Regions from separate parts of the Streptomyces sp. NPDC104367 genome, predicted to be linked through region 1. Evidence: riboswitches for the same ligand, from Rfam matches in the RefSeq annotation. Region 1 holds a riboswitch; each other region holds the start of a gene.

Region 1 (5,351 bases):
CGAGGAGCGCAGGGTGCAGGCCGCGAGGTCGTCGAGGTCCTGCGGGCGCTCGCCGTCCCGGCCGATGGCGTCGGCGATGCGCCGGAGGGTGGCGGACCGCTTCCGCTCCAGTGGTTCCACGATGGTCAGGTCGGCGAGGCCGGGGTCCTGCCCGAGGGTGTCGGCCGACTCCTTGAGCTGCTGGTAGGCGGCCGCGATCTGCCGGTCCAGCTCGGCGAGTTCACGGTCGACGTCGTCCCGCGCCCCGTCGGGCACCGCCGTCAACCGGCTGCCGACGTCGGGGCAGTAGACCGTGGGCGCGGACAGCACCCGGGCGGTCGCCGCCGTACCGGAGGGGTCGCCCCAGCCGCCCTCGCTCGCCGAGGCGTAGACGTTCGCCGCGACCAGTCCCCCGCCGCCGAGCATCAGGGCGACCGCTGCGAAGGTCGCGCGCCGTGCGCCTGTCGGACGTCTGCGCCTGTTGCGTCTCAAGATCGTTCCCCTGCGTCTTGTGGGCGGCCCGGACATGGAAGCCCCCGGCCCTATACGTCAATCACCGCCGCCGTGTTCAACAGACCCGCGAATTCACGGCGACCTCATAGAAAACGACCACCCCGGGTGACCGTCCGGACACGGAGCGCACCCGCCGAACACACACTCCCACCTGGCCTTTTGGGCTTTACGTGGGAAACTGTTGTGAAAACGGCGGGGAGGCGCCCCTGTCATGAGCGATGCGGAGATCGACTACACGGCGGTGTTCCAGACCCTGCCCGGGATGGTGGCCCTGCCGACTCCCGGGCTGGTGTACGCGGACGCCAACGAGGAGTTCCTCCGCATGGCCGGGCGCAGGCGCCAGGACGTGGTCGGCCGGTACCTGTTCGACGTCTTCCCGGACAACCCCGACGACGACACCGCGACCGGCATGCGCAACCTGGAGGCCTCCCTGCTGCGGGTACTGGCCACCGGCGAACGCGACACCATGGCCGTCCAGCGGTACGACGTCCAGGTCCCGGGCCGCCCCGGGTGCTGGGAGGAGCGGTACTGGAGCCCGGTGAACGTGCCGGTGCTCGGCCCGGACGGCAGGGTGGCCCTGCTGGTGCACCGGGTCGAGGAGGTCACCGAGCTGATCCGGGCGCGCCGGGCCGCCGGGGACAGCCGGAGCCAGGTCCTGGAGGCCGAGCTGTACCGGCGCGCGGGCGAACTCCAGGAGATCAACGAACGGCTGCGGCAGGCGCACGCCCGGGAGCGGGAGGTCGCGGTCGCCCTCCAGGAGGCGATGCTGCCCGCCGCCCGGCAGCCGGCGCACCACAGGGCGGCCGTGCGCTACCGGCCCGCGACGGGTTCGCTGAACGTGTGCGGCGACTGGTACGACCTGATCGACCTGGTCGACGGCGACCGCGTCGGTGTCTCGGTCGGCGACGTGGTGGGGCACGGGCTCGAAGCGGCCTGCGTCATGGGGCAGTTGCGCAGCGCGCTCAGCGCGGCTTCCCGGGTCGCCGAGGGGCCCGCCCAGGCGCTCGGCGTACTGGGGCGGTACGCGCACGTGGTGGAGGGCGCCGAGTCGGCCACGGCGGTGACGACGTTCGTCGACTTCGACCGCCATACCGTCACCTACAGCAGTGCCGGTCATCCACCGCCCGTCCTGCTGCACGCGGACGGCCGCGTCGAGTTCCTCGACCGGGCCACCGATCCCCCGCTCGACGCCCACCCCGATCCGCCGCCGCGCCCGCAGGCCGTCACCGCGTTCGACGACGGCGCGACCCTCGTCCTCTACACCGACGGACTGATCGAACGGCGCGGCGAGGACATCGACACCGGCCTCGCCCGGCTCGCCGAATCCCTCACCGGACACCGGGAGTTGGACCCCGAGGCGCTCGCCGACGCGGTGCTGCGCGAGCTGCTTCCGGAGGAGGGCGCGACCGACGACACCGCCCTGGTGGTCGTCCGGCTGTGATCTCCGGGTGGGCGAATTACCGTTCCCCGCACACCCGTACCGAACAGTACGACGAACATCACAAATACGTATCGGACATTACGCACTTCAACCTTCACACCAGTGACACAAGTTGGCTAAGTTGACGGCCAAGCCGTTCGGCTCCCCCCGGCGAATCCCGTCGGGCCGCGCGGCTTCCGCCGAGTCCGGTGCCCCACGGGGCGTACCCGGAGCCGGGGACCCAACCGATCAACTGGGGTGAATCGGCCAACTGCCGTTCAGGGCAAAGGCCGTAGGGCATACCTTCCGGATTCGACGCCCGAACCCGACAGCTAACCCGGTAGGCGGAGCACGGAAGGAGCACGACCCCCATGGCGCCCGAGAGCCGTGACGAGGTTCGACAGCGGATCGACAGCCTCTACGACCAGGCCGAGAACGCCACCGGGAACTACAACGCGACGCGTGCGGCGAACGGGGGTTCACGCTCCCGTGGGGTGCCGCTGTTCAAGCGGCCCGACCGCGGAGACCCGGGTCTGGACAGCATCGCCCGTGAGTGGTTCGAGGGCGCGCGCTCGAAGCTGGGGCCGAGCGTCCCGGCCGCGCTGCCCGCCGACCGGCAGCCGGCCAACCCTGGACCGCGGCGGCCCGTCAGCGCGATGGCGGCCGATCTGATCAGCCAGCTGGAGGGCAGCGGGCCCTCCCGCCCCGAGCTGCCCGCCGGGTCGTCCGGCAGGGCCGACGCGCAGACCCCCGAACTGACGGCACGGCCCAGGCTGGAGCTGACCGCCGGGTCCACCCCGGCCCTGCCCGCCGGGCCGGGCGGCGCCGCCAAGGCGCTGCCCGTGGCCGCGCCGCAGCGGTCGGCGCCGGGCACCTCCAAGACGAAGAACCAGCTCAAGGTCGCCAAGGCCCGCGAGATCCTGTCCCAGCGCACCGGCCGGCGCGCGATCGCCGCGCTCGACCCGGCACCGGCGCCGATGGCGGCACCGGCCCCTCCCGCGCCGCCGGTGCAGAGCGCGCCGCCCACGCAGGCCTTCTGGCCGAGGCCCGAGGCCGAAGCGCCCCGGCCGCCCCAGGCTTCCCAGGCACCACGAGCTCCTCAAGCCCCCCAGGCACCCCAGGCCCCGGCCCAGCAGCCGTGGACGCCGACGCCGCCCGCCGTCAGCATCCCCAGCCAGCGCACCGACAGCGGCCCCTTCCGCACGGGCGCGTTCCCGACGGCGGACGCGGCCGACTCCGGTTCGTTCCGGGTGATGACCCCGGGCGGCGGGGGCGCCACGGGCAGCTTCCCGGCCGTGTCCCCCAGGGACGCGGGCACCGCCGCCCCGGCCCCGAACCCGGCGGACTCCGGCTCCTTCCGCGTGATGACCCCGGGCGGCGGGGGCGCCACGGGCAGCTTCCCGGCCGCGGCGCCGGGCGACAGGGGCGCCAACCCGCCCGCGAACCCGGCGGACAGCGGTTCCTTCCGGGTCATGACCCCGGGCAACGCGGCCCCCGCCCCGGCTCCCGCTCCGGCCGCCGACACCGGCTCCTTCCGGATCATGACCCCGGGCGGCGGGGGCGCCACGGGCAGCTTCCCGACCGTGTCCCCCAGGGACGCGGGCACCGCCGCCCCGGCCCCGAACCCGGCGGACACCGGCTCCTTCCGCGTGATGACCCCGGGCGCGTCGGCCGCGTACACCCCGATACCGGACACGAACACCGGTTCCTTCCCCGGCGCGGGCGCGCTGCCGCCCGAGGCGCCGGTCGCCGCCACCGCCGTGCTCCCCGTCCAGAACCCGATGGACACCGGCTCCTTCCGGGTCATGACCCCGGGCGCACCGGCCTCGTACACGGCCATCCCGGCACCCGCTGCGGACCCGGTCCAGTCGGCCGGCACGTACGCCGCGGCGGCCCCCGCGGCGGCGCCCATGCCGCAGCCGACCGCCTACGCGGCACCCCAGCCCCCGGCCGCCCCGAACCCCTACCCCGTCGCGGCTCCCGCTCCCGCTCCCGCTCCCGCCATGAGCATGCCCATGCCCATGGCCATGGCCACGGGACCCATGCCGATGCAGGCACCGGCCCCGGCCATGGCGCCCCCCGCACCGATGGCGGCCCCCGCGCCCATGCCGGCCGCGGCTCCGGCGATGCCCGCTCCGGCGCCGATGCCGGCACAGGCTCCGATGCCCGCCGCCGCACCCCCGGTCGCCGCGGCCCCGACGCCCGCCGCGGCTCCGACGCCCGCCGCGGCTCCGGCCACCGCCACCTTCGCCCCCGGCGCCCTCACCGACACCGGCACCTTCCTCCAGCCGGGCGGCACGGCCGAACCGGGCAAGGCGATGAAGGCGCTGTCGTTCGCACGGGCGCAGATCGGGCGGCCGTGCGTCTGGGGGGCGACCGGGCCGGAGTCGTACGACTGCTCCAGCCTGATCCAGGCCGCCTGGCGAGCCGCCGGGGTGAGCCTGCCGCGCTCCGCGGCGGAGCAGACGCTGGCCGGCACGGCGTTGACGCTGACCGCGATGGAACCGGGTGACCTGGTCTTCTTCTTCGACAACGACAGCCACGTCGGTATCTACGCGGGTGGCGGCATGATGATCCACGCCCCCAGTCCGGGCGCCCTCATCCGCGAGGAGTCCATCTACAACGCCGGAGAGTCGGCCATCCACCGGGTGATCCGCCCGGCCTGACCCCTCGGCCTGCCCCGACCCGACCAGGCCCGACCCCCCGTGACGGGCCGCCGCGAACCGCACCGCCGGCATCGCAGCGTCCCGTCCGGCACCGAAACCGCCTGGTGAACGTCTTGCGTCACTCGGCCGCCGGCATGACGACGGCCCCCGTGAGGGCGGGCATCCGCACGGCAGCCCGCCCCGTCCCGCCCCCTCCTGTCACGCTCGGGCGCTTCTTCGGCGTGTGCGCCAGCTGGTGTGGTGGTCGAGGAGGGTCTCCTCGACGGGGCGGTAGGTGAGGCCCAGTTCCCCGGTGCTCCGGGCGTTGTCGACGCGGAAGCGGATGCCGAGGTGTTTGCGTATGTAGTCCTGGGTGAGACCGAAGAGCGGTCCGAGGATGCGTACCGGCCAGTGCGGGAGCGCCGTGCGGGGCAGGCGCGGGTCCCACGGGTGGCGGGTGCGGACGATTCTCGACATCTCGTGGAAGGACGTCATCGTCTCGTTGGCCACGATGTAACGGCCCTTCGCCGCCGGGTTCTCCGCCGCCGCGATGTGCGCGTCGGCGACGTCGCGGACGTCGGCGGTGGTGAAGCTGAAGTCCGGGGCGCCGTAGCAGAAGTACCCCTTGAACAGCTCGTCCAGCAGGAACAGGCTGCCCGACTCGGAGGCGGGCGTGAGCGAAGGGCCCAGGATCAGGCCGGGGTTGATCGAGACCATGCGCCAGCGGTCCTGCGCGGCCTCCGCGTCCCACGCGGCGCGCTCGGCGACCGTCTTGGCGTAGTGGTAGGGGTTGT
Region 2 (5,351 bases), on a different contig from region 1:
TCGACGGGTTCGCGGCGACCGGATCCGCCGACCTCATCCACGAGTTCGCGTTCCCGCTCCCCATCTACGCCATCTGCGACCTGCTCGGCGTCCCGCCCGAGGACCAGGACGACTTCCGGGACTGGGCGGGGATGATGATCCGGCACGGCGGCGGGCCCCGGGGCGGGGTCGCGCGGTCCGTGAAGAAGATGCGGGGGTACCTGGCCGAGCTGATCCACCGCAAGCGCGAGGCGCTGCCCGCCGAGGCGGGCCCGGGCGAGGACCTCATCTCCGGGCTCATCCGGGCCTCGGACCACGGCGAGCAGCTCACCGAGAACGAGGCCGCCGCCATGGCCTTCATCCTGCTGTTCGCCGGGTTCGAGACGACCGTCAACCTGATCGGGAACGGGATGTACGCCCTGCTCACCCACCCCGAGCAGCGCGCCCGTCTGCAGGACTCGCTCGCCGCCGGTGAGCAGGGGCTGCTGGAGACCGGTGTCGAGGAACTCCTCCGCTACGACGGTCCGGTGGAGCTGGCCACCTGGCGGTTCGCCACGGAGCCGCTCGGCATCGGCGGACGGCACATCGCGGCCGGCGACCCCGTGCTCGTCGTGCTCGCGGCGGCGGACCGGGACCCGGAGCGGTTCGCCGAGCCGGACACCCTCGACCTCTCCCGGCGCGACAACCAGCACCTCGGATACGGCCACGGCATTCACTACTGCCTGGGTGCCCCGCTCGCCCGGCTGGAGGGCCGGACCGCGCTCGCCGGCCTGCTCACCCGGCTCCCTGACCTGCGGCTCGCGGGGGACACGAGCGAGTTGAGGTGGCGCGGCGGACTCATCATGCGCGGACTGCGCACGCTGCCCGTGGAGTTCACTCCGCGGGCCGCCGAGCCGCCCACCAGCGAAGGTGACCAGCACTCAACTCTGTGATCTTCACGTGATCTGTGCGGCATTAACTTGTGACAAGTGATCGTCTGCCTATACGTTCACCCATCAGTGCGGCGCCCCTGCGGGACCCGCCGCACCGGTCATCGCTGTCGCTCGAAAGGTTTCCGCATGCTCTCCGGGAACGGCCGTCACCGGCGCCCCCGTCAGGCTCCGGCCCTCCTTGTCGCGGCCGGGGTGACCGGCTCCGCCATCGCCATCCCGCTGCTCGGCGCGGCGAGCGCCAACGCGGCCGACGGCACCACATGGGACAAGGTGGCCGAGTGCGAGAGCGGCGGCTCCTGGAGCGCCGACACCGGCAACGGCTACTACGGCGGCCTGCAGATGTCGCAGGACGACTGGGACCAGTACGGCGGCCAGGAGTACGCCGTCACGCCGGACCAGGCGAGCCGTTCGCAGCAGATAGCCGTCGCCGAGAAGATCCTCGCCGACCAGGGCACCAAGCCCTGGCGGACCTGCGCCCTGCTCTCCGGGCTCTCCTCCGACGACGCCTCCGTGGACGTGGACACGGGCGTCGACGGGAGCGGGGACGACACGTCCTCGGACACCTCCTCCGGGCTGTCGGACTCGTCGGACGCGACCGGTTCCTCGGACTCCGGCTCGTCCGCCTCCTCGGACACCTCGGACAGCGGCGACTCGGCCACCCCGTCGCCGAGCGCGAGCGCGAGCACCGACTCCAAGGGTGACAAGTCCACCGAATCACCCAAGAAGGACAAGTCGGCGTCTTCCGGTTCGAGCACCTCGAAGGCGAGCGAGAATCCCGTCCTCCCCGAAAGCGCAGACTCGGACAATTCCGAGCAGACCGGTGGGTCTTGGGATCTGGTCGACACCGGGGCCGTCAGCAGCGGCGGCAAGCACCGCGGCGGCTCGGCGGACGAAGGCGTGACGGGCGGTCAGAAGGCCGCGTCGTCCGGCCGTCATGCCTCGCGTGATGCCGGCACCTATGTCGTCCGTGACGGCGACACCCTCGCCTCCATCGCCGACTCCCTTGGTCTCGACGGCGGGTGGCGCGCGCTCTACGCCGCGAACAAGGCCGACATCGGTACCGACCCGAACCACATCGCCCCCGGTCAGACCCTGAAACTCAGCAGCGAAACGGACGAAAAGTAGACGGAGTTGACGCCCCGCTTCGGCGTTAAATGTCCGGTTTGGTGAAAGTGTGGGATGAGTCTCAAAGGCCCTGATCATCTTTGAAATTCACCTGATCGCCTGTTTACGGTCAAGGCCGCTCGTCACCGCGAGCCCCGGCCGTCGCAACGCCGAGTCCTGCCAGCGGCCGCCCGGGAACAGTCGTCGCGTCAAGCGCCGTGGGCAGGAGCGGGGGACCCAAGGTAGGTGCCGGGCCCAGCGGTTGACGCTGGAACCGGCTAGGGGTGGAGCCGCGCGACCCGTGAGAGCGGGCGTGCGGCCGGGCAACTCAACCGGCCCGAACCCGACAGCTCACCTCGCAGGCGTCGGTGAGGGGATCCATCCATGCTGTTCTCCAGCAAGGGCAAGCATCGCCGCCCGTCCAAGGCCGTCCGCGCCATCGCCGTCGCCGGTGTCACCGGTGTCGCCGTCGCCGCCCCGCTGATGGCGGCCGGCAGCGCCTCCGCCGCCACCGCCTCCGAGTGGGACGCCGTCGCCCAGTGCGAGTCGGGCGGCAACTGGGCCATCAACACCGGCAACGGCTACTACGGCGGCCTGCAGTTCTCGGCCTCCACCTGGGCCGCGTACGGCGGCACCGCGTACGCCTCCACGGCCAACCTGGCCACCAAGACGCAGCAGATCCAGATCGCCGAGAAGGTCCTCGCCGCGCAGGGCAAGGGTGCCTGGCCGGTCTGCGGCACGGGCCTGTCCAGCGCCGCCTACACGGGCAGCAGCACCGCCTCCTCCGGCACCGGGTCCTCCAGCTCGTCGAGCAGCGGCACCGGCGCCGGCACCGCCACCCGCTCGACCGACACCCAGGCCGCCTCCCGCTCCGCCGAGCGTCCGGCCGCCGCGACCGTGACCACGCCGGCCGGCAAGACGGTCAAGAAGGGCGACGGCGAGTACAAGGTCGTCAAGGGCGACACCCTCAGCTCGATCGCCCTGAAGCACAAGGTCAAGGGCGGCTGGCAGGCCCTGTTCAAGCTGAACAAGGACATCGTCGAGGACGCCGACTTCATCTACCCGGGCCAGCAGCTGCACCTGAAGTAGGCCGTACGACGGGGTGCCGGCCGAAGTATTAAGCGGCACCCAGCTGAACCACAGCGCTCTCACAACCGTGGTCCTCATAGTAGGGACCACGTGAGGGCCACCCCCGTCCCCCACGGACCCCCGCCCCGGTGCGTTTTCCCCCGTACGCACCGGGGCGGGGTTTCTTCCGCCCGGCCCCGCCGCGCCTCTCCCGGACCCGCCACGACCCGCCCGGCGCCCCGCCACGCCCCGTCCGGCGCCCCTTCGTGGCCCGCCCGGCGCCTCTCCCGGCCCCGCTCACCTCCCGTCGTGGCCCGCTCTTCTCCCGTTCTTCATCGGGGCCCCCTTTGTTCCGTGCGTGAACAATGAGTACCGTCAGTGTGTCCACGGGCCGGTCGGTCGGCTGGCCGACGGCCCCGGGACGGTTAGGCTCTAGTCGCAAGGCACACCGCCGCGCACCACCAGCGTCACATCGCGCCACATCCCACGAAGGAGATGCTCGTGCCGTCCATCGACGTCGTCGTAGCCCGGGAAATCCTGGACTCCCGAGGCAACCCCACGGTCGAGGTCGAGGTCGGCCTCGACGACGGCAGCACGGGTCGTGCCGCCGTTCCGTCCGGTGCCTCCACGGGTGCCTTCGAGGCCATCGAGCTTCGTGACGGCGACCCCAACCGCTACCTCGGCAAGGGTGTCGAGAAGGCCGTCCTCGCCGTGATCGAGCAGATCGGCCCGGAGCTGGTCGGCTACGACGCCACCGAGCAGCGCCTGATCGACCAGGCCATGTTCGACCTGGACGCCACCGACAACAAGGGCTCGCTCGGCGCCAACGCCATCCTCGGCGTCTCCCTCGCCGTCGCGCACGCCGCCTCCGAGGCGTCCGACCTGCCGCTCTTCCGCTACCTGGGCGGCCCGAACGCGCACCTGCTGCCGGTGCCGATGATGAACATCCTCAACGGCGGTTCGCACGCGGACTCCAACGTGGACATCCAGGAGTTCATGATCGCCCCGATCGGCGCGGAGTCCTTCTCCGAGGCGCTGCGCTGGGGTGCCGAGGTCTACCACACCCTCAAGAAGGTCCTGAAGGCCAAGGGCCTGTCGACCGGTCTCGGCGACGAGGGCGGCTTCGCCCCGAACCTGGAGTCCAACCGCGCCGCGCTCGACCTCATCCTGGAGGCCGTCAAGCAGGCCGGTTACGTCCCCGGTGAGCAGATCGCGCTCGCGCTCGACGTCGCCGCGTCCGAGTTCTACAAGGACGGCAAGTACGAGTTCGAGGGCAAGTCCCGCTCGGCCGCCGAGATGACCGAGTACTACGAGGAGCTCGTGGCGGCCTACCCGCTCGTCTCCATCGAGGACCCGCTGTTCGAGGACGACTGGGCCGGCTGGAAGGTCATCACCGACAAGCTCGGTGACAAGGTCCAGCTCGTCGGCGACGACCTGTTCGTCACCAACCCGGAGCGCCTGGCCCGCGGCATCGAGGAGGGCACCGCCAACGCCCTGCTGGTCAAGGTGAACCAGATCGGTTCGCTGACCGAGACCCTGGACGCCGTCGAGCTGGCCCAGCGCAACGGCTTCAAGTGCATGATGTCCCACCGCTCCGGTGAGACCGAGGACGTCACCATCGCCGACCTTGCCGTCGCCACCAACTGCGGCCAGATCAAGACCGGCGCCCCGGCCCGCTCCGAGCGCGTCGCCAAGTACAACCAGCTGCTGCGCATCGAGGAGATCCTCGACGACGCGGCGGTGTACGCCGGCCGCTCCGCCTTCCCGCGCTTCAAGGGCTGAGCACACCCGCCGCGCCGAGCCCGTAGAAGGTAAGGCTCAGCCAGTCGTACGTACGTCCCCGTACCCGGTCCCGTACCGTGTGCGGGGACGTACGCACGTATCAGGGAGGCGGGGACATGGCCGTGAAGGACCGGGACCGGTTCTCCACCGCGACCAGGCTCAAGCTGCTCGGCGAGCAGACGGCGGCCCGGGTCTACCGCTCCCAGACCAAGCGGCAGGCCCGCCGCTCCCGGCTCACCGGCCGCGCGGCCCTGCTCGCGCTCGTGCTGTGCACGATGATCGTCGCTCTCGCCTATCCGATGCGGCAGTACGTCTCGCAGCGCGCCGAGATCGCCGACCTCGAACGCCAGCAGCAGCAGGCGCGGCAGCGGGTCGAGCAGCTGCGCGACCTCAAGGCGCGGTGGCAGGACGACGCCTACGCCGAGCAGCAGATCCGGGCGCGGCTGCACTACGTGATGCCGGGTGAGACCGGGTACGTCGTGATCG
Region 3 (5,351 bases), on a different contig from region 1:
GACCAGGTAGTTGAGTTTCACGCGCCGGCCGAACCACTGCCGGCGCACCTTGCCGGCCGCGGCCACCACGTCGAGCACGTCGTCGTCCGAGGTCGCCAGCACGGCGAGCGCTTCCTCGCGGGTCGGCAGCTCGCGCCGAAGCCCCTTGTCCACCAGCGTGTTCAGCAGGTCCATGAGAGCCGATCCTGTACTACGAGGCTGCCCCGGGCCAAGGAGAGTTCGCACAACCCTGGCAGATCGACATGTGGGTATCACCACACAGTGGGTGCCCGACGGTCCCGCTAGGGTCTGTTCATTGCCTACAAAATCACCGGAGGGGTCATGGCGTTCGGCTGGATCGACGAACAGGCGGAGCTGCGCCGCCGCGCCGGACTCGAACGGACCCTGCGCCCCCGTCCCGCCGATTCGCCGCTGCTGGACCTCGCGAGCAACGACTACCTGGGCCTGGCCGGCCATCCCGAGGTCGCCGAGGGCGCCGCCGGGGCGGCCCGGACCTGGGGCGGCGGAGCCACCGGCTCCCGGCTGGTGACCGGCACGACCGAGCTCCACACCGAGCTGGAGCGCGAGCTGGCCGAATTCTGCGGGTTCGAGGCGGCCCTGGTCTTCTCCTCCGGCTACGCGGCCAACCTCGCCGCCGTCACCACGCTCGGCCCGCACGGCTCGCTGATCGTCTCCGACGCCCTCAACCACGCCTCCCTGATCGACGGCTGCCGGCTGGCCCGGGGCACCACCCAGGTCGTCGGGCACGCCGACCCGGACGCGGTGCGCAAGGCGCTCGGCACCCACGAGGGGCCCGCGGTGGTCGTCTCCGACACGGTGTTCTCCGTCGACGGCGACGCGACCCCGCTCGCCGCCCTGGCCGGGGCGTGCCGGGAGCACGGCGCCGGGCTCCTCGTCGACGACGCGCACGGGCTCGGCGTCCTCGGGGACGGCGGGCGGGGGGCGCCGTTCGCGGCCGGGCTGGCCGGTGCCGACGACGTGGTGGCGACCGTGACCCTGTCCAAGTCGCTGGGCAGTCAGGGCGGGGCCGTGCTGGGTCCGGCCCGGGTGGTCGACCATCTGGTCAACGCGGCCCGCACCTTCATCTTCGACACCGGTCTGGCCCCCGCGGCGGCGGGGGCGGCGCTGGCGGCCCTGCGGCTGCTGCGGCGCGAGCCCGGGCGCGCGGCCCGGGCCCGCGAGGTGGCCGCCGAGCTGCACGCACGGCTGACCGCCGCGGGTCTGGAAGCGGTACGGCCGGACGCCGCGGTGGTCTCCGTGCGGGCACCGTCCCCGGAGCGGGCCGTGCGATGGGCGGCCGACTGCCGGACGGCAGGTCTGGCCGTGGGCTGTTTCCGTCCGCCTTCCGTGCCGGACGGAGTCTCACGGCTCAGGCTGACCGCCCGGGCCGACCTCTCCGGGGCCGAGATCGAACGCGCTGTACGGGTGATCGGCGAGACACGACCATGAGTCGGCGTGACACGGCCGGGTGCCGCTCGCGGGTGGATACGGGTGCGGTTCCGCGCTGATCAGTCGGTGAACACGGCCAGGAAACCCGTCCAGCTCTCGGGGGAGAAGAGCAGCGCGGGTCCGGCCGGGTCCTTGGAGTCACGCACGGCGAGCAGTCCGGCGGGCGCACCGGAGTGCGGCCGTGCGGTCTCCACGCAGTTGTTCGCTCCGGTGCTGTGACTGCTGCGCAGCCACCGCACGCCGAGCAGATCGGTACTGGAAGGAACGTGCCGAGGCAGTGCAGTCATGGTGCCTCCTTACGTGCCGTCACTTATCCCGGCGATGAAATCCAACGAGTCCTCGGGCGAAAGCGCGTGGATCTGAAGGGTGTCGAAGGCCTCCGCATAGGCCTGGAGGTCTTCTTTCCGCTCCAGGTAGAGGCTACTCGTCAACTGGTCGAGAACAACCACATCCAGATCAGAAGTGCTCGGAAATGAGAAGATTACGAAAGGGCCGGTGATGCCGATATGCGCACCGGCCTGGAACGGCAGCACCTGGATCCGCACCTGGGGCAGCCTCGCCGCCTCCATCAGCCGGTGCAGCTGGCGGGCCATCACCCCCGGGCCGCCGACCTCACGGCGCAGCACCGCCTCGTCCAGGACCGCGCTCAGCCGCAGCGGCGGATCGTTGCGCAGCACGTCCTGCCTGGCCAGGCGCACTTCCACCAGGGTGTCCAGCGCCTCGTCGTCGAGTCCCTCGGCGGCCACCCGGGTGACGGCCCGCGCGTACTCGGACGTCTGCAACAGCCCCGGTACCACCGAGGTCTCCAGCGTGCGCATCGCGCTCGCCTGCGACTCCAGGCTGATGAAGTCCCGGTAGGCGGGCGGCAGCACCCCGCGGTAGGCGTGCCACCAGTGGTGCCGTCCGGCCGTGTCCTCCGACCCCGCCAGCACCAGCAGCAACTCGCGCAACTGCCCCTCGGTCACGCCGTAGGCGTCCAGGAGTAACCGCACATCGGCCGGTTTCACACCGCTGGCGCCGGTCTCTATCCGGCTCACCTTCGACTGGTGCCAGCCCACCAGACGGGCGGCCTCACCGCTCGTGAGACCCGCACCGGTGCGCAGCATGCGCAGTTCGGCGCCCAGTTTTCGGCGGCGTACCGCGGGACCGTTCTGCATGGGCTACTCCTTACTCCTTCCGGGCCGCCCAAATACGGTCTGGGGTCGCAGAGTTCACCGCTTCGAGCGACAGATATATGCACATCTTGGTGGATCGCTCCCCGTGACCGGCCCGGTAATGGCAGTCTGGCGAAGAAGCACCAGTCCGGGACCGTACTCGAACCATCCGCACCGTGTCGGACTACGGTCCCGAGGAAAGGGACGACGTCGCCATGGCAGACCATCTGGAAGCATCCGTCACTCTGCCGAGCGATCCCGCCTCGGTCTCCACGGCCCGCTCCTATGTGCTGGACACCCTCGCGGAGTGGGGACTGCCACCGCAGACGGAGACCGCGGACACCATCCGCCTCATCGTCTCGGAACTCGCCACCAACGCCGTACAGCACACCTTCGGACAGTCACCCACCTTCACGGTGGACATCGCCCTCGACCGCGACGAACACCTCCACATCGGCGTCACGGACAGTCACCCCCGCTTCCCCAGGAGACTTCCCGCCGCGGTCCAGCAGGACAACGGGCGCGGCATGGTCATCATCCGCTGGCTCACCGCCGAGTGCGGCGGCAGACTCCGGGTCCGCCCGACCCGGGAGGGCGGCAAGACCGTCTCCATCGAACTGCCCTGGACGGTGCCGGCCGGCACCGTGACCGCGGCCGGCCAGCAGGAACCGTAGCCCCGAGTCCCCGCCGGCCGGCACCCGGTCGCCGGGTCAGCTCACCCGGCCGTACCAGACGCTCCTGGTCCAGATCTTCTGCAGCTTCACCACGTCCCCGGTCTTCGGGGCGTGCCAGATCTTTCCCTTCCCGGCGTAGATGCCGACGTGGTACACGCTGGAACCCGAGTGGAAGAAGACCAGGTCCCCGGCCTTGCGGTGGCCGGCCGAGATGTGACGGGTCTTGTTGTACTGCTGGGCCGCCGTACGCGGCAGGCTCTTGCCCGCCTTCTTGAACGAGTACAGCGTCAGCCCGGAGCAGTCGAACCGGTTCGGTCCGCTGGCGCCCCACCTGTAGGGTGACCCCTTCTTCGAGGCGGCGACCTGAAGCGCCTTCGTCGCCATCGTGGCGGCCGAGGCCTCGGAGGCGACACCCGGGATCACGATCGAGCCGCCGACGGCGGCGATCGTCAGCGCCGAGGCCGTACCGGCCCTGGCCATGAGCGACGGGACACGATTGAGCGCAGTCATGCGCAACCCTTCGTCAGCCGCCTGTGAAGGATGACCTGTCGGATTCGGGCTGGCGAAGTTGCCCGGCCGCTGACGCGGCTTCACCCCAAGGGCTGCTCGGCCCGGTCATGGCGCGACCGTTCCGGCGACCCGTCTTGCTCGGGTCCTCCACTCCTGCCGATGCACTTCTGTCGACGGGTCAATCCGGGCGGCGGCAGGACTCGGCGTCCGCCCGGACCGCCCCGCCGCTGTGGCGGGGGCTTGTCGTCAGACAGGGATCTTCACTCACGTGTGTCCGAAAATCCCAATGGAATCGGGGATTTGTGGGGTTACTCACCACCCACCCGTTCGGGTGGACAATGCTCTGTTCGACTCAACGCCAACTGCCCTGCGTAGCCCCGGACCTGCGCGAAAGCACTCCAGGGGCTCCCTCGGACCCGCACGTCGAGCGGGTCCGCCGGTCAGGTAAAACCACGCCGCGCTCCGCTGAACGGGGGTAACCCCGTTGGGTCGTTTCGACTCCGGCCCGGACGCGGCCTCGACGGCCGGGCCCGCGGCCTGCGCGCGTCAGCGTACGCAGTCGGGCGGGAGCGCGACGCGAGCGGTCCGGCGCTCACCGTCGAGCACCCGCAACGCCCGTGCCAGCGTGTCCCCGTGCAGCTCCGTCTCGCCCCTGCCGTGCATCAGGGCCAGCGCGTCACGCAGCTCGGAAGCGGCGCGCACCAGCGCCTGCGCGGCGCGCAGGCCACGATACGTGTCCTCGTTCTGCGCCGGGTTGATACGGCCCAGCAGATCGACCACGTCCAGATAACGGTCGATCAACTCGCCCTCGGCGCGGGTGAGCGCGGGCAGCGGCGGAAGTTCCGGTGGCAGCATCGGCGGCTCACCCCGCGTCCGGCAGGCCGAGCGAGCCCCTGCGCTCGGGCATGACCAGGTCCACCAGCCCGTACGCCAGCGCCTGCCGGGCGTCCAGGACCAGGTCCCGCTCCATGTCCTCGCGCACCTGCTCCGGGGTGCGCCCGGTGTGCCGGACGAGCATCTCCTCCATCAGGGTACGGACCCGTTCCAACTCCGCCGCCCGGATGGCCAGATCACTCGGCCGGCCCCGCACCGGTTCCGGCAGGGACGGCTGCTGGAGGAGAATGCGCGCCCCCGGCAGCGCGGACCGCTTGCCCGGGGTGCCGGCCGCGAGCAGGACCGCCGCCGACGCCCCGGCCTGGCCCAGGCAGACCGTGGCCACGTCACAGGTGACGTACCGGACCGTGTCGTAGATCGCCGTCATCGCGCTGAACGACCCGCCCGGCGAATTGACGTAGAGCGAGATGTCCTGCTCCGGGGCGGTGTGCTCCAGGTACATCAGCTGGGCCGTCACATCGTTCGCGGAGACCTCGTCCACGGGCGTGCCGAGGAACACGATCCGGTTCTCCAGCAGCTTCGAGTACGGATCCAGCGTGCGTTGCGCGGCACCGGTGCGTTCGGTGAACTCGGGCAGCACATAGCGGGCGGACGGTCGGGTCATGACGTACCCCTCCTGGCGACTGACGCGTGTCGGGCCGGTCTCTCCGTAAAAAATGTACAGGACGTA
Region 4 (5,351 bases), on a different contig from region 1:
TGGGCGGCGCGGCCCGCGCGGGCGCTGTCGACCGTCGTACCGGGGCGGTACTTGCCGGTGAGGAAGCCGGACGCCAGGGAGAAGTAGGGGACGGCGGCGAGCCCGGTGCGGGAGGCCAGGTCCTGGAGCGGGCCCTCGTAGGTGTCGCGGGAGACCAGGTTGTAGTGGGGCTGGAGGGCGACGTAGCGGGCGAGGCCCTCGCGGTCGGAGAGGTCCAGGGACTCCTGGAGCCGCTCCGGGCTGATGTTGGACGCGGCGATGTGCCGGACCTTGCCCGCCCGCACCAGCTCGTCCAGCGCGCCGATGATCTCCTCGACCGGGACCTCGGGCTGGTCGAAGTGCGTGTAGTAGAGGTCGATGTGGTCGGTGCCCAGGCGGCGCAGGGACGCGTCGGCGGCGGCCTTGATGTTCTCGGCGGACAGCCCCGGGTACTCCGGGTGCTGGCTGACCTTCGTCGCGATGACGACGTCGTCGCGGTTGCCGCGGGCCTTGACCCACCTGCCGATGATCGTCTCGGACTCGCCGCCCTTGTTGCCCTCGATCCAGGCCGTGTAGGCGTCGGCGGTGTCGACGAAGTTGCCGCCCGCGGCCGCGTAGGCGTCGAGGACGGCGAAGGAGGTGGCCTCGTCGGCCGTCCAGCCGAAGACGTTGCCGCCGAGGGCGAGCGGGAAGACCTCCAGGTCGGAGGAGCCGAGCTTACGGAGGACGGGGGAAGCGGAAGAAGCAGTCATGCCTCAGTTCAACATCGCCCGCCAGGCAGCCCATCCCGTGCAATACGAAGTTCTCGTAAAAGCGGAGGACCGGGGCAGGCCTCGGACGGTCCGGCAGGCCTCGGACGGTCCGGCTGCCGCCCGCCTGCGGACGCACCTGACCGGCGACCTCGACGTCGGGGGGATGCCGTCAGGGCCGCCGGAGCTCAGGGGATGTCAGGCACCTGGGGTACCTGGGATGTCCGAGGTATCGGGGACAGCGGGGGATGCCGGGTGCCGGGGATGCCCGGGACCGGCCGTCAGGGGTTGAGGCCCTTGCCGCGCAGCCAGGTCATGGGGTCGATGCCGGTGGCCTGGCCGCCGGGGTGGACCTCCAGGTGCAGGTGCGGGCCGGTGACGTTGCCGGTGGCGCCGACGCGCCCGATGACATCGCCGGTGGAGACCTTCTGGCCGACCTTCACGCCGATCGAGGACTGGTGGCAGAACCACAGCTCGGTGCCGTCGTCGAGGGTCAGGATCGTGCGGTAGCCGTAGGAGCCGGCCCAGCCCGCCTCGGTGATCGTGCCGCTGTGGACGGCCTTGATCAGGGTGCCGGTGGGGGCCGCGAAGTCGAGGCCCGTGTGGTACCCGGAGGACCACATGGAACCGGCCTGGCCGAAGGTGCCGGTGATCGTGTACGAGACGACCGGCAGCGTGTACTGCTTGGCCAGGGCGGCGAGCCGCGCCTGCTCGGCCTTCTGCTTCTCGGCGGCCTCGGCCTTCTCCTTGGCGGTCTCGGCCTTGGCGGCGGCCGCCTTCACCGCCTTGGCCTCCGCGGCGGAGACCGCCTTGTCGGCGGCGGCGACGGCCTTGGCGCTGGCCCTGGTGTCGAGCTGGCTCTGCTGCTGCTCGGCCTGGGCGATGATCCGGTTGCGCAGCGCCTCGCCGGCGTCGGAGGAGGAGTCCGCGTCGGTCGCGGTCGTGGTGACACTGCTGAGCGAGGCCTGGACGGACGAGCCGCCGCCATCCTCGCCGAGCAGGGAGCTGACCGTGGACAGGTCGGGCAGGGAGATGGAGACCGGGGGCTTGCCGGTGTTGGCGCTGGCCATGCCGCCCGCGCCGACGGCGGCTATGACGCCGACGCCGAGAACCGTGGAACTGCGGGCGAGTCCGCCGCCGCCGCGCTGCTTGGCGACCCGGTGCCGGCCGCGTGCCGGGGAGAGGGAGTCCTCGGTGGGGTTCCACTCCTCCCAGGGGCCCTCGTCGGTGCGGTAGCCGCCGTAGCCGAAGGTCTCTGGTTGCCGCTGACTGGGCACGAACGGGGCTGTCGGGGCAGGCCGGTTGGACGCCACGCGGGCGCACTCCTTTCCTTCCGACGCCTACCGGGTTAGCTGACGGGTTCGGAGCGGGAAGGTCTCCTACGCGCGTATACCGACGGTTTCGTACCGGCGGTAGCCGCGTGATTCACCCCAAGGTGGTGGTTCCCCGGTTCCCTTGCGGGATTCGGCGCGTGCGCACGGAGCCGTCTCGAGTGACGGCTGGGACGACCGCGCTGCGTTATCGAACGTTAATAGACCCAGCTGTCAGATTCCAAGCCGTTCTCCTTGATCGTTAAGGTTCCACAGCATGGACTTACCTGCCACGACGGGCGAAAAACGGGCGAGTTGACCTGGGGTTCTGTTCGGATAAGGAGTCTCACGGGTTTTGATGGTGACTCAGATGTTATGCGCAGGGCGGTCACCCGGCCACCCTGCGTGACCTCACTCAGGGTCGCCGTACGGCGAGCAGCGCCATGTCGTCCGCCATGCCGCCGCCGGTGTGCCGGCGCACCTCCGTGGCGAGCCGCGCCACCAGGGCGCCGGGGGCGGCGAAGGTACGGCCCGTCAGCCGCCGTTCGGGGTCGTAGAACCGGCCGTGCGCGTCCCGCGCCTCGGAGAGGCCGTCGGTGTGCAGCAGCAGCGTCGCCCCGTTCGGGAACGCGTGCTCCGCCGCGCGGTCCGGCCAGGCGCCGAGTTCGCCCATCCCGAGCGGCAGCGCGGCCTCCAGGGCGCGCACCGGGCGCACCCGGCCGTCGCCGTCCAGCAGGAGGGGCGGGGGATGGCCGCGGTTGACGACCCGGAGCGTGCCGTCGCCGTGCGGGAGTTCGGCGAGCACGGCGGTGGTGAACCCCTCGTGGGCGTCGACTCCGCCGCGCCGGACGCCCTCACGGGCGAGCGCCCGCTCCAGGCGCCCCGCCACCGCCTCCAGGGTGGCCTCCTGCTCGGCGGCCTCCCGGAACGCGCCGATGACCACGGCGACGGCGGCGACCGCGCCCATGCCCTTGCCGCGGACGTCGCCGACGACCAGCCGTACGCCGTAGGGGGTGTCCTGGACCGCGTACAGGTCGCCGCCGATGAAGGTGCCCTCCTGGGCCGCCTCGTAGCGGGCGGCGATCTCGAAGCCGCCGATCCGCTCGGCCGGCTCCGGGAGCACGGCCCGCTGGGCGGCCTCGGCGACCTCGCGGGCGGAGGCGAGGCGCTGGTCGCCGATGCGGACGATCCGGTTGATGCCGGCCGCGAGGACGGAGACGGTGGCCACGGTGAGGATCTCCGTGACGCCGTCGGCGTCGGGCAGGACGCCGGAGCGGGCGTGCACGGCGTAGGTGGCGGCCAGCGCGGCGCCGCCGGTGAGGACGGTGGTGCGCAGGGAGCAGAGGGGCGCGGCGATCAGCGGGGCGGCGGTGAAGAAGGGAACGGCGGTGAAGACCTTCGGGGTGGCGATGTCGTAGCCGATGCCGGCGACCACGAGGAGGGTGGGCAGGAGGCGGGCCAGCGTACGGGCTGCTGTCGAGCTGTCCTGCTGCGCCTTGCCAGCGCCCACCATGCGACTCCTGTTTGTCCGAATGTGTGTCCGTCCAGGGTTGCCGGAGCGGGGGGATGGGGGCGAGCGGTGTGGGCCGGGCGGATGAGTGTGATGAGGGACACGTAGGGGACCGCGCGGAGGCACACACCTGGGACGCCCGGGATACGACTCAGGGCCGGAATCCTCGATTTCGGATTCCGGCCCTGGTCTTCAGTAGCGGGGACAGGATTTGAACCTGCGACCTCTGGGTTATGAGCCCAGCGAGCTACCGAGCTGCTCCACCCCGCGTCGGTGAAACCAGCATACGCCATCCGGAGAGGGTGAGTCACACGCGTCGCCTCCGGTGGACCCGCGCCCCGGCTCCGGTGGACCCGCGCCCCGGCTTCAGCGGGTGTTCCGACCCGGCTCCGGTGGGTGACCGGACCGGCCCCCGTGGGTGTTCGGGGCGGCCCAGGGGCAGAGCGCTCGGGTCAGCCCAGGAGGTGCGCGCTCGGGTCAGCCCAGGAGGTGCGCGCTCGGGTCAGCCCAGGAGGTGCGCGCTCGGGTCAGCCCAGGAGGTGCGCGTTCGGGGTCTTCGCCAGGGCCTCGTACTCCTCCAGCAGCAGCACCCGTACGCCCCGCTCGCGCAGCATGCCCGTGCCGTCGGCCGCCGCCACGAAGGTGTCCGGCTCGCGCCACGCCGTGACCACGCGCCGTACGCCCGCCCGCAGGATCAGCTCGGCGCAGGGGTGGGGGCGGGAGGCGCGGTGGGTGCAGGGTTCGAGGCTGGTGTAGACGGTGGCGTCGGCGAGGCGGGGGTCGGCCGGGGGGATCTCGGCCAGGGCCGCCTCCTCGGCGTGCGCCACGGGGTCGCCGGCCTCGCGGGAGTGGCCGCGGGCCAGCTCCGTGCCGTCGGCCGCGACCACCACCGCGCCGACGCTGAAGGCGGTCCGGGAGGGCGGGCAGTCGGCCGCCAGTTCGCAGGCGAGCCGCAGCCAGTGGCGGTCGGCGGCGGACGGCACCGTGCCCTCGCCGGGGGCCGTGGGCTCGTAGCGGGCCAGGACGACGTCCTCGATCCGGCGGGTCTCCAGGAGCCGCAGCCGTCCGCCCTGGTAGCCGCCCGGCCCGAACAGCCGCGGTGCCTTCGGGTCGCCCACGAGGAGCGGGGCGAGGACCAGCTGGAGTTCGTCGGCGAGGCCCTGCTGGAGGAGCTGGGTGTGGATGGTGCCGCCGCCCTCGACCATCAGGCGCCGGACGCCGCGCACGTCGTGGAGGTGTTCCAGCAGGCGGCGCCAGTCGAGTTCGGGGCCCAGCGGCACCACGTCGGCGGTCTCCCCCAGCACGGCCGCCCGCTCCGCGCCCTCGTCCGTCGTGTAGACGGCCTTGTCGCCGCCGGTGTGCCAGAACCTGGCGTCCGGGTCGAGGTCGCCGGTCGCGGTGACCGTGACCTTGAGCGGGTACTCGGGCTTTCCGGCGGCGACCCGGGCCGCGCGCCGCTCCGGGTCGTTGACGAGGAGCCGCGGGTTGTCGGCGCGGATGGTGCCGGCGCCGATCAGGATGGCGTCGCAGGCGGCCCGCACCTCGTCGACGCGGTCGAAGTCGGCCGGGGACGAGAGCAGCAGCCGGTCGGGGCCGGTGTCGTCGAGGAAGCCGTCGAGGGAGACGGCGGCGGACAGCAGGACGTACGGGTACGGCATCGGACGCGCTCACTCTCGGCGGCGGGGGGTGGAGGGGACAGCCGGCGGGGCGGCAGGCTGAGAAGTGGTCTGGACTGGACGCCAGGCTTGGTTAAAGTTTGAAGCAAACCTACACTGGACGTATGACGACTCGCTGGCTCTCCGC

Evidence for each region. A riboswitch is a leader RNA that binds a small molecule or an ion and turns the genes downstream of it on or off. The one in region 1 is predicted to bind cyclic di-AMP.
Region 2: linked by a shared signal. The riboswitch ahead of ACZ619_RS19785 (transglycosylase family protein) and the one ahead of ACZ619_RS08085 (C40 family peptidase) in region 1 are both predicted to bind cyclic di-AMP.
Region 3: linked by a shared signal. The riboswitch ahead of ACZ619_RS20775 (C40 family peptidase) and the one ahead of ACZ619_RS08085 (C40 family peptidase) in region 1 are both predicted to bind cyclic di-AMP.
Region 4: linked by a shared signal. The riboswitch ahead of ACZ619_RS16660 (M23 family metallopeptidase) and the one ahead of ACZ619_RS08085 (C40 family peptidase) in region 1 are both predicted to bind cyclic di-AMP.

Annotation. Positions count from the first base shown of each region.
Region 1 is NZ_JBVJND010000004.1:180,644-185,994, reverse strand. Features, by position in the region: gene ACZ619_RS08095 (DUF1996 domain-containing protein) at 1-405, opposite strand, end outside; gene ACZ619_RS08090 (PP2C family protein-serine/threonine phosphatase) at 704-1,933, shown strand; cyclic di-AMP (ydaO/yuaA leader) riboswitch at 2,101-2,275, shown strand; gene ACZ619_RS08085 (C40 family peptidase) at 2,284-4,578, shown strand; gene ACZ619_RS08080 (NAD-dependent epimerase/dehydratase family protein) at 4,777-5,351, opposite strand, start outside.
Region 2 is NZ_JBVJND010000012.1:120,199-125,549, reverse strand. Features, by position in the region: gene ACZ619_RS19795 (cytochrome P450 family protein) at 1-911, shown strand, start outside; gene ACZ619_RS19790 (transglycosylase family protein) at 1,038-2,036, shown strand; cyclic di-AMP (ydaO/yuaA leader) riboswitch at 2,220-2,395, shown strand; gene ACZ619_RS19785 (transglycosylase family protein) at 2,400-3,104, shown strand; gene eno (phosphopyruvate hydratase) at 3,579-4,865, shown strand; gene ACZ619_RS19775 (FtsB family cell division protein) at 4,982-5,351, shown strand, end outside.
Region 3 is NZ_JBVJND010000013.1:68,486-73,836, reverse strand. Features, by position in the region: gene bioB (biotin synthase BioB) at 1-174, opposite strand, end outside; gene ACZ619_RS20795 (8-amino-7-oxononanoate synthase) at 322-1,449, shown strand; gene ACZ619_RS20790 (DUF397 domain-containing protein) at 1,509-1,736, opposite strand; gene ACZ619_RS20785 (helix-turn-helix domain-containing protein) at 1,746-2,606, opposite strand; gene ACZ619_RS20780 (ATP-binding protein) at 2,819-3,277, shown strand; gene ACZ619_RS20775 (C40 family peptidase) at 3,314-3,787, opposite strand; cyclic di-AMP (ydaO/yuaA leader) riboswitch at 3,791-3,970, opposite strand; gene ACZ619_RS20770 (hypothetical protein) at 4,334-4,642, opposite strand; gene ACZ619_RS20765 (ATP-dependent Clp protease proteolytic subunit) at 4,650-5,285, opposite strand.
Region 4 is NZ_JBVJND010000009.1:301,910-307,260, reverse strand. Features, by position in the region: gene ACZ619_RS16665 (aldo/keto reductase) at 1-731, opposite strand, end outside; gene ACZ619_RS16660 (M23 family metallopeptidase) at 1,010-2,041, opposite strand; cyclic di-AMP (ydaO/yuaA leader) riboswitch at 2,051-2,208, opposite strand; gene ACZ619_RS16655 (PP2C family protein-serine/threonine phosphatase) at 2,454-3,551, opposite strand; tRNA gene ACZ619_RS16650 (tRNA-Met) at 3,745-3,818, opposite strand; gene ACZ619_RS16645 (dihydrofolate reductase family protein) at 4,076-5,206, opposite strand; gene ACZ619_RS16640 (MarR family winged helix-turn-helix transcriptional regulator) at 5,329-5,351, shown strand, end outside.